Regions from separate parts of the Bradyrhizobium sp. Leaf396 genome, predicted to be linked through region 3. Evidence: riboswitches for the same ligand, from Rfam matches in the RefSeq annotation. Region 3 holds a riboswitch; each other region holds the start of a gene.
What was found. Region 3 has a riboswitch for cobalamin ahead of ASG57_RS27640 (ABC transporter substrate-binding protein). Riboswitches for the same ligand answer to the same signal wherever they lie in the genome.
Positions count from the first base shown of each region.

Region 1: linked by a shared signal. The riboswitch ahead of ASG57_RS17190 (TonB-dependent receptor) and the one ahead of ASG57_RS27640 (ABC transporter substrate-binding protein) in region 3 are both predicted to bind cobalamin.
Region 2: linked by a shared signal. The riboswitch ahead of ASG57_RS20210 (TonB-dependent receptor) and the one ahead of ASG57_RS27640 (ABC transporter substrate-binding protein) in region 3 are both predicted to bind cobalamin.

Region 1 is NZ_LMQJ01000015.1:99,717-102,991, reverse strand. Features, by position in the region: gene ASG57_RS17190 (TonB-dependent receptor) at 1-1,464, opposite strand, end outside; cobalamin riboswitch at 1,644-1,838, opposite strand; gene ASG57_RS17185 (alpha/beta hydrolase family protein) at 2,275-3,275, shown strand, end outside.
Region 2 is NZ_LMQJ01000023.1:9,206-12,480, forward strand. Features, by position in the region: gene ASG57_RS20210 (TonB-dependent receptor) at 1-1,566, opposite strand, end outside; cobalamin riboswitch at 1,903-2,100, opposite strand; gene ASG57_RS20215 (TonB-dependent siderophore receptor) at 2,275-3,275, shown strand, end outside.
Region 3 is NZ_LMQJ01000045.1:37,551-40,825, reverse strand. Features, by position in the region: gene cobT (nicotinate-nucleotide--dimethylbenzimidazole phosphoribosyltransferase) at 1-385, shown strand, start outside; gene ASG57_RS27645 (histidine phosphatase family protein) at 378-950, opposite strand; cobalamin riboswitch at 1,023-1,216, shown strand; gene ASG57_RS27640 (ABC transporter substrate-binding protein) at 1,381-2,982, shown strand; gene ASG57_RS27635 (ABC transporter permease) at 3,000-3,275, shown strand, end outside.

The DNA of each region.
Region 1 (3,275 bases), on a different contig from region 3:
CTCGAAGCTGTTTGCGGGCACGACATAGTCGGTGCGCGTGATGGTCGGTTGATCCTGGCGGACGCCGGCAATCAAGGAGAACTGCTCGGTCACCGACAGCCTGTTTTCGGCAAACAGCGCATATTGGTTCGTCACGCTGCCGTAACCGGGAATCGTGGCGTTCGGACTGCTGAACGAGCCTGGGCTAAAGACGTAGGGGTTGACGGACGAAGCGCCGCCATAAGGAGAGTTGTTGGTGTGCGTGAAATTGATGCTGTTGACGTCGAAGCCCGCCAGGAATTCGTTGGCCATGCCAAGCACATGCCCGCGGAATTTCGTATCCATGCGATTGCCGACCTGCTGCTGATCGTGAAAGATCTCGATATAGCTGGCTCGGTCGATCAGGCCGGTGGCAGGGTTGTAGGCGTAGCTTTCGACGTCCTTCCAGTGCCGCTTGGAGTTCAAGTAGTAGAGAGTGTTCTGGATCGAGATGCCGTCGGCGGCTTGCCAGTCGGTCTTCACCTGGTTCCAGCTATCCTGGTAGCGGATGTGGCTGTCGCTGACGTTGTAGTTCTTGAAGCGAAGCGCTTCTTCGAGCTTGCCGTTGATCAACGGCGTGCCGAAGTACCGCGATGGATGGCGATCACCGTAGTCCGTGGACAGCGTCCAGGTGACGTCTTCGTTCTGCCGGACCTGGACCGCGGCATGAAGTGCAACGTTTGATGTGTTGTCGCGATCGACCCAGCCGTCCGACATGTTGCCGATGGCGGTGATCCGATAGGCGACGTTCTTGCTCACGGGACCGCCGCTGTCCACGGCAATCCGCCGCGTCATGTTGCTGTCCAGCGAGACCTCCGCCTCGTTGCGAGGGACCCACAAGGGCAGTTTCGAAACAATGTTGATGGCGCCGCCGACCGCACCTGCGCCGTACATCACCGACGCAGGGCCGCGTAGCACCTCGATGCGCTCGGTCGACCATGTGTCGAACGGAAAGGTCACCGTTCCCGCGCCGATATAGAGCTGTGTGCCGTCATAGAGCGTCATGACGGAGCCAAGGCCCGTGAAGCCGCGGGTGTTGAAGGAGACGCCGCCATTGCCCGGTGCCGGGCTCGCAGTGAAGCCGGTGGCGTTCTGCGTCACCGCGTCGAGAACGTTCTGCTGGCCGCGTTCGGAAAGCGTCTCGGCCGAAATCACCTCCACGCTGGCCGGCGTCTGCAATCGCGTCAGGCCCAGCCGGCTGCCGGCCGTGCTCGCGCCGGTGAGATTGAGCGTCGGTGCGGCGAATGCCGATCCCGCCGGGCTGGCTGTCGGAGCACGCGTTTCGGCGGCAGCCAGGTTTCGCTGTTGTCGTGAGCGCGCGAGACGCGCAGCCTCGCTGCGTCGGGTACTCCTGACATTCGGTGGCTTCGCCGATGGTGCCACCACGACCGGATCGAGCGTCTGGGCCGGGCCTGCGGATTGTGCCCAGCCATCGGTCGAAACCATGAGGCAGGAGAAAGCCGCTAAACAGAGCAACGCCCGCCGATGTCGTGGCGCAAATATTGTGCGGGAGGTCATCAATGGACTCGCGATAACGTGGCACGTCACCGCGAACGCAGCTTGGCCGCTGCCTCAAGAGCAAGGCAGCTCAACACTCACCAGGACACCCCGCCCAATGTGCTCGCGTGTGACCACGACTGACGGCAGGTCTCCTGGCTCGCGGGTCGCTGCCTTGCGCCGCCTTCCCAAGCTCGCGAGCTCAGTGGCGTTTGGCGAAGGCTCGCCGCTTACAGTTGCGGGGGCAGCCACGGCGTTGGGGAAATCCCGCACCGTATTCCCTATTGATCTCCCGAAGGAGAACCGTCGCAGTCACCCTAGTTTTATTTTCAAAGGGCTGTCAACTGGCTGTTCCCGACACGGTTCAGCGCGTCGCACCTTCATCGGCGACGCACGGATCGTCCACCGGGCGGTGTCGGGCGAAACACGAATCCGCTCTCAACTCTCCCCCCGAACATTATTCCATTCTACCTAATTCGGATCCAGCGTATTCGGCCAAGGGGGCGGTCGTACGTCGTCACGAGCGCTGGCTTGGTCGCGGTGGACGCGGCGGCATTGACGGCGGTTTGTTGCGTGCAAGGCGAGAGCGCGCTCGGATCGCGAGGGCGGACGGCGCCCATATCCGGCGAAGCCTCTTGGCGAAGCCGATAGCCTGCGTACGGCGAAACCGGCGGATTCCCAACGGCACAAGGCGTTGCGAAACACAATCTCAACGCAAATTGTCTAGGACCGGCCCATCCTCTCTCAATGGGTCCCTGCATGGCATTGCTCCCGCGCTTCTTCCTTCTCGTTCTGCTTCACGTCATCACCATTTGGCCGGCGGCGGCACAGGATGGTGAGCCCGTCAGATTGTCTGCTGCGATACAGTATCAGTTCATTGCGCGCTGGGATGTCGATCGGCTGAACAGGATTTTGCAAGCCGATACGCCCGCCTTCGCCGGTATCACCGTAACCTACAGTCCGGCGCGCAATCCCGTCCGGCTCTATCGCGTGACCTATTCGTCGGTGGTGCCCGAGCGCGGCAACAAGCCGACGGTCGCATCCGGACTGATTGCGATCCCGGAAGGACAGGCCACGTCGTTTCCGCTGTTGTCCTACGAGCACGGCACGGTCTACGGCAAGCAGCAGGTGCCTTCATTTCCCGACCAGTCACCCGAAACCCAGCTGATGATCGCGCAGTTCGCGGGGCAGGGATATGTCGTGATCGGAGCCGACTATTTCGGGATGGGCACGTCGGCAGAGACGGAAGGCTACATGGTGAAGGGAAGCCACCAGCAGGCGACCTACGACATGCTCGTGGCCAGCCGCGCCGTGTTGGATCATCTCAAACTCGCCACGACCAAGCTGTTTCTCGCCGGCTGGTCGCAGGGCGGATTCGTCACCATGGCGATGCTGGAGAAGCTCGAGCAAGCCGGCATCAAGGTTGACGCCGCGGCGACCGCCAGCGCGCCGGTCGACGTATTCGTGGCGCTGAACGGCTTTCTCAATTTTCCCCGCAAGAACGATGCGAGCTGGGTCAACTCGCTGTTCATCCTGTCGGCGTTCTCGTTCGAAAACTATTATGGCGTGCCCGGGCTGGCCCGCTCGCTGATCGCGGATGCCTATTACGACGTGGCACGCAAGGCTTATTTGCGTGAACCCTACGACGCCGCCGCCGTGCCGACGGACCTGCACAAGCTGCTCCGTCCCGACTATTTCGATCCGCAGTTCTTCGCAGCTTCGGCCTACGGCCGGCTCGTCGCGCAGACACAGGCCTATCG
Region 2 (3,275 bases), on a different contig from region 3:
ATCGCGCGCCAGCAGGTTGTTCTTCACGATCTCGTAGCCGGCCAAGGTCCATTCGCCGCGGCCGCCCCAGAACGATTGCTTCACGCCGATCTCGATCTGTTTTCCGGTGGCGAGGTCGAAATTCCTGTTGGCGGACGAGAGCGAGATGATCCCCCCGACCGGATCGACCGCGGTGGAATACTGGCCATAGAAGGCAAGATCCTTGACGGGCGTATAGACCGCACCCGCGCGCCAGGTGGTCGATGAGAACGATTTTTCGAAACTGTTGGCGGGTACCCGATAGTCGGTGCGCGTGACCGTCGGCTCATCCTGACGGATGCCGGCAATCAGGGAGAGCTGCTCGGTGACCGACAGCCTGTTCTCGGCAAACAGCGCGTACTGGTTGGTCACGCTGCCGAAGCCGGGAGTCGTAGGGTTCGGGCTGTTGAACACGCCTGGAACGACGTCGTACGGGTTGACGGCTGACGAGCCGCCATAGGGCGAATTGTTGGTATGGGTGAAATTGATGCTGTTGACGTCAAAGCCTGCCAGGAACTCGTTGGCCATCCCGAGGACATGTCCGCGGAACTTCGCATCCATGCGATTGCCGACCTGCTGCTGGTCGTGAAAAATCTCGATGTAGTCGCTGCGGTCGATGAGGCCGGTGGCGGGGTTATAGACGTAGCTCTCGACATTCTTCCAGTGACGCTTGGAATTCAAATAGTAGAGCGTGTTGTGGACCGAAACTCCATCGGCGACCTGCCAGTCGGTCTTCACCTGATTCCAGCTGTCCTGGTAGCGGATGTGGCTGTCGCTGACGTTGTAGTTCTTGAAGCGTAGCGAATCTTCGAGCCTGCCGTTGATCAGCGGCGTACCGAAATAACGTGACGGGTGGCGGTCGCCGTAATCCGTGGACAGCGTCCAGGTGACGTCCTCGTTCTGCTTGACCTGAACCACGGCATGAAGCGCGACGTTCGAGGTGTCGTCGCGATCGATCCAGCCGTCCGACATGTTGCCGGTGGCGGTGATGCGATAGGCGACGTCCTTGTTGATCGGACCGCCGCTGTCGACGGCAATTCGCCGTGTCATGTTGCTGTCCAGCGAGATCTCGGCCTGGTTGCGAGGGATCCACGACGGCAGTTTCGACACGATGTTGATGGCGCCGCCGACCGCACCCGCGCCATACATCACCGACGCAGGGCCGCGCAGCACCTCGATACGCTCGGTCGACCATGTGTCGAACGGAAAGGTCACCGTGCCGGCGCCGATATAGAGCTGAGTGCCGTCATAGAGCGTCATGACGGAGCCCAGGCCCGTGAAGCCGCGGGTATTGAACGAGACGCCGCCATTGCCCGGCGCCGGGCTCGCCGTGAAACCGGTGGCGTTCTGCGTCACCGCGTCGAGGATGTTCTGCTGGCCGCGCTCGGAAATGGTTTCAGCGGAGATCACCTCCACACTGGCCGGGGTCTGCAGCCGCGTCAGGCCGAGGCGGCTGCCGGCCGTGCTTGCGCCGGTGAGGTTGAGCGTCGGTGCGGCGAACACGGGACCGGTCGGTGCGGCAACCTGAGTGCCAGTTCTGGCGGCCATGTCACGCTGCTGGCGTGAATGCGCGGCACGAGCAGCAGCAGAACTGCGTCGGGTGCTGCGGGCATTCGGCGGCGTTGCTGGCGGCTGCACCACCACGGGGTCGAGCGTCTGGACCCGCTCTGCGGAGCCCTGTGCCCAGCCATCGGTCGATACCACAAGGCAGGAGATTGCAGCTGAACGGAGCAATGCGCGGCGACGCCGTAGGAAGACGCTTGTACGGGAGGTCATCAATAAGACTCGCGATAACGTGGCACGTCACCGCGAACGCAGCTTGGCCGCTGCCTCAAGAGGTCGGCAGCTCAACACTCACCAGGACACCCCGCCCAATGTGCTCGCGTGTGACCACGACTGACGGCAGGTCTCCTGGCTCGCGGGTCGTTGCCTGTCGCCGCCTTCCCAAGCCCGCAGGCTCAGTGGCAATTTGGCGAAGGCTCACCGCTTACAGTTGCGGGGGCAGCCACGGCCTGGGGGGTCATCCCCCGCACCGTATTCCCTATTGTCTCCCGAAGGAGAACCGTCGCGATCACATTAGTTTTATATGCAAGACACTGTCAACTGGAAGGCTGCGCCGTGCTTCAAATAACACAGCCAGCTGCGAAAGCCTCTCCTTAAATCTATTCTAGATGACATCGCGACATGCCTTCGGTCACTCATCTAGCAGTAACGACTAACAGTACATTTTCGGGGGCGAGGGTGAGATCATTTGGAGTGACGGCATCTCGTGCGGCTTTGTTGAGCGCGGCGAGTACTGCAATCCTTCTTCTTGAATGGCCGTCAATAGCATTGGCGCAACAGCAAACATTGCCGCCAGTAACCGTGGATGCGCCAAAGCCGGCGGTAAGGCCGGCGCAGCCAGCCCGCAGAGCCGCGCGTGTCGGAGCGACCCGTCGCCCCGCCATCGCTGCACAACGGTCGGCCGCTCCTCCAGAAGCCGGGTCAAGGGGCGTGGGCTCCGAGCGAGCCAATGGCCCCGTTAACGGAATTGTTGCACGGCAGAGTGCAACCGGAACTAAGACGGACACGCCTATTCTTGAAACGCCTCAATCGATCAATGTCGTGCCACGGCAGCAGATCGAGCTCCAAGGGGCGCAGAATGTGGGCGAGGCAATTCGGTATGTGTCGGGCACGCAAGGCCAGTTGTACGGCGCAGCGTCGGTATTCGACACGGAGGTCAGGGTTCGGGGCTTCATCGCACCGCGCTATCTCGACGGCCTGCGTCTGCCCTACGACTCGACCATTCAGTTCGCTCAACCTCGCACAGAGCCATGGGGACTCGAGCGAATCGAAATTCTCAAGGGACCGTCTTCCGGAATCTACGGCCAAGCTTCCCCCGGGGGCATTCTCAATATGGTGAGCAAGCGTCCCACCATCGAACAGCGTAACGAGGTTGAGGTACAAACCGGCAGCTTCAATCGAATTCAGGGAGCCTTCGATTTCTCCGGTCCGATCGACCAGAATCGCGAGTTTCTCTATCGCATCGTGGGCCTGGCGCGCGACAGCGATACGTTTGTCGACATGAACAAGGAGCAGCGCTATTTCCTCGCGCCGAGCTTCACCTGGCAGCCGACCACCGATACCAGCTTGACGGTGCTGGCCAGCGCACAGCGGGACCGCCTCGACGGCCAAGTCCACCAGTATCTGCCGGCCTACGGCACGCTTTTACCGAATCCGAACGGCCGCATTCCGGTCAGCACCTACACTGGCGAACC
Region 3 (3,275 bases):
CGGGCTCGCGGGAGGCTCGGCCGAGGAGATCCTGTGCGCCGTCGGCGGCCTGGAGATCGCAGCGATCGCAGGCGCGACCATTGCGGCTGCGCAAGCCCGCATTCCTGTATTGATCGACGGCTTCATCGTATCCGTCGCAGCGCTGGCGGCGGCGCGCCTCAATCCGTCATGCCAGCCGTTCCTGTTGCCGTCGCACCAATCGGCGGAGCAGGGACATCGGCTGGTGCTGCGCGCCCTGAACGTGCAGCCGCTGATCAGCCTCGATCTCAGGCTGGGCGAGGGATCGGGTGCGGCCATCGCGTTGCCGCTGGTCCGCTCGGCCTGCGCACTTCACAACGATATGGCGACGTTCGCGCAGGCCAACGTGCCTGACAGGCCTAGCTGACCTGCTGATTGACGCAGACGACGCGCCAGCCGCGTGCGAGCCGGTCGATCCGGGTGAGCGACAACGGATCGATCACGAAGCGCAGCGCGGCGTCCGGTGTGAGATCGAGCGCGATGCACAGCACCGCGCGGATCGTGCCGGAATGCACGACCAGCGTTGCGGAGCCTGCGTCAATCCTTGCCAGGCCTGACCGGACGCGCGCGACTTGATCCGCAAAGCTCTCGCCGTTGGGCGGCCGCCCGCGCGCCGGGTCGCGCCAGAACCGCGCGTAAGTCTCGCCACCGCTCGCCGCGAGTTCGTCATGCCGATGGCCGGTCCAGTCGCCGAAATCCTGCTCGCGGAACTCGCTGACCAGCGCCGGTTCGAGTCCCAGTGCGCGCGCCGTCTCGACCGTGCGTCGCGACGGGCTGGCATAGCTGGTGCCGTCCCGCGGCAAGCGGTGTCGCAGCGCCGCCAACTTTGCGTGGTCGCCGAGATCGGCCCGCGCATCGGCAGCATGGATCGTCCCGGCCAGGCCCTCGACGACCGCATGCCGTATCAGCCAGAGGAAGGTCTCGCCTTCCATGCTCATCTCCAAAGAAGTTGGTCGCCGTGGCAATAGCGTCGCATGCGATACATTGCCTCTGTCTTGATGGTCATCCTAGATGCTCGCGACGGTTTTCCCGAGAGGGAATGAAAAGGGAATGCGGTGCCTTGTCCCCAATGCCGCGGCCGCCCCGCAACTGTGAGCGGAGAATCCTTCGTCACAAGCCGGTGGGTCCTCGTTCCGGGACGGCGACGAAGCGGTGATGATCCGCGAGCCGGGAGACCTGCCGTCATCCGCGGTCGCACGTGAAGATGTCGGTCGGGGTCTCCTGAAAGGCCACAGCGGGGTGGGGTGAGATCCCCCGAGCGAAGGTCGGTTAGTGGCATACCATTTGCAAGCCAATGGGCTCTGGCTTCACCCGCTCTTGGCCAAAAGTTGGCCGGCATCACGTCACGACTGGGAGGACTTCATGGATCGCAGGACCGTATTGAAGGGGCTGGCCGGCGCAGGCGGTCTCGCATTGACCGGCCTCTCGGCACCGGCGATCGCGCAAGGCGCATCCGCCCGGACCTTGCGCTTCGTCCCGCAGGCCAATCTTGCCAATTTCGACCCGATCTGGGGCACGCAATATGTTGTGCGCAATGCGGCCGCGATGGTCTGGGACACGCTCTACGGCATCGATTCCTCGCTCCAGCCGCAGCGCCAGATGGTGGAATCCGAGGAGGTGACGGACGACGGCACGACGTGGACCTTCAAGCTGCGTCCCGGGCTCAAGTTTCATGACGGCGAGCCGGTGCTGAGCAAGGATGTTGTCGCGAGCCTCAGTCGCTGGGCGGCCCGCGATCCGATGGGGCTGATGATCAAGGCTCTGCAGCAGGAACTCACCGCCGTCGACGACCGCACTTTCAAATGGGTCCTGAAGCAGCCCTTCCCGAAGATGCTTTACGCGCTGGCGAAGAACAACTCGCCGTGCTCGTTCATCATGCCCGAGCGCATCGCGCAGACCGATCCATTCAAGCAGATCACCGAATATGTCGGCTCCGGGCCGATGAAGTTCGCCAAGGGCGAGTGGGTGCCGGGCGCGAAGGCGGTGTTCGAGAAGTTCACCGACTATGTGCCGCGGCAGGAGAAGGCATCCTGGCTCGCGGGCGGCAAGCAGATCCTGGTCGATCGCGTGGAATGGATCGTGATGCCGGACCCGGCCACGGCGGCCGCCGCCTTGCAGAACGGCGAAGTCGATTGGTGGGAAAGCCCGATCGCCGATCTTGTGCCGGTCCTGAAGAAGAACAAGAACATCAGCGTCGATATCGGCGATCCTCTCGGCAATATCGGCTCGTTCCGCATGAACCATCTGTTCGCACCCTTCAACGACGTGCGGGCGCGGCGTGCGGTTCTGATGGCGCTCAGCCAGGAAGACTACATGCGTGCCATCGTCGGCGACGACACTGCGCTCTGGAAGCCGCTGCCCGGCTTTTTCACGCCGGGTACGCCGCTGTACAGCGAAGCGGGTGGCGAGATACTGAAGGGCAAGCGCGACTTCGATGCCGCCAAGAAGCTGCTCGCCGAGAGCGGCTATTCCGGGCAGCCGGTGACGTGCCTCGTGGCGCAGGACCAGCCGATCACCAAGGCGCAGGGCGACGTGACCGCCGACCTCCTCAAGAAGATCGGCATGAACGTCGACTTCGTCGCCACCGATTGGGGCACGGTCGGCTCCCGCCGCGCGCAGAAGACGCCGCCAGGTCAGGGCGGCTGGAACATGTTCCACACCTGGCATGCGGGCGCCGACTGCATCAATCCGGCGCCGTACACCGCCATTCGCGCCAACGGCGACAAGGCCTGGTTCGGATGGCCGAACAGCCCCGGCACCGAGAAGGAGGTCGCATCATGGTTCGAGGCCAAGAACCTCGACGAGGAGAAGGCTGCCATCGGTCGTCTCAACAAGGCGGCGCTCGATGACGTCGTCTACGCGCCGACGGGCTTCTTCCTGAGCTACACCGCGTGGCGCAAGAACGTCTCCGGCATCGCCAAGGGGCCGCTGCCGTTCTTCTGGGGCGTGTCGAAGTCCGCATGACCGTGCGCTGAAGCCAGATGCTCTCCTACATCCTCCGCCGCATCGTCGCGACCCTGCCGGTGATGGCGATCGTTGCGCTGTTCGTGTTCAGCCTGCTCTACATCGCGCCGGGAGATCCGGCCGTGGTGATCGCGGGCGACCAGGCGAGCCCGGAGGATGTGGAGCGCATCCGGCAGAGCCTCGGCCTCGACCGGCCCTTCCTGGTCCAGTTCGGAGGCTGGGTCTGGCGCATCCTGCACGGCGATCTCGGCACCTCCATCTTCACCAACCTGCCGGTTTCGGCGATGATCGGC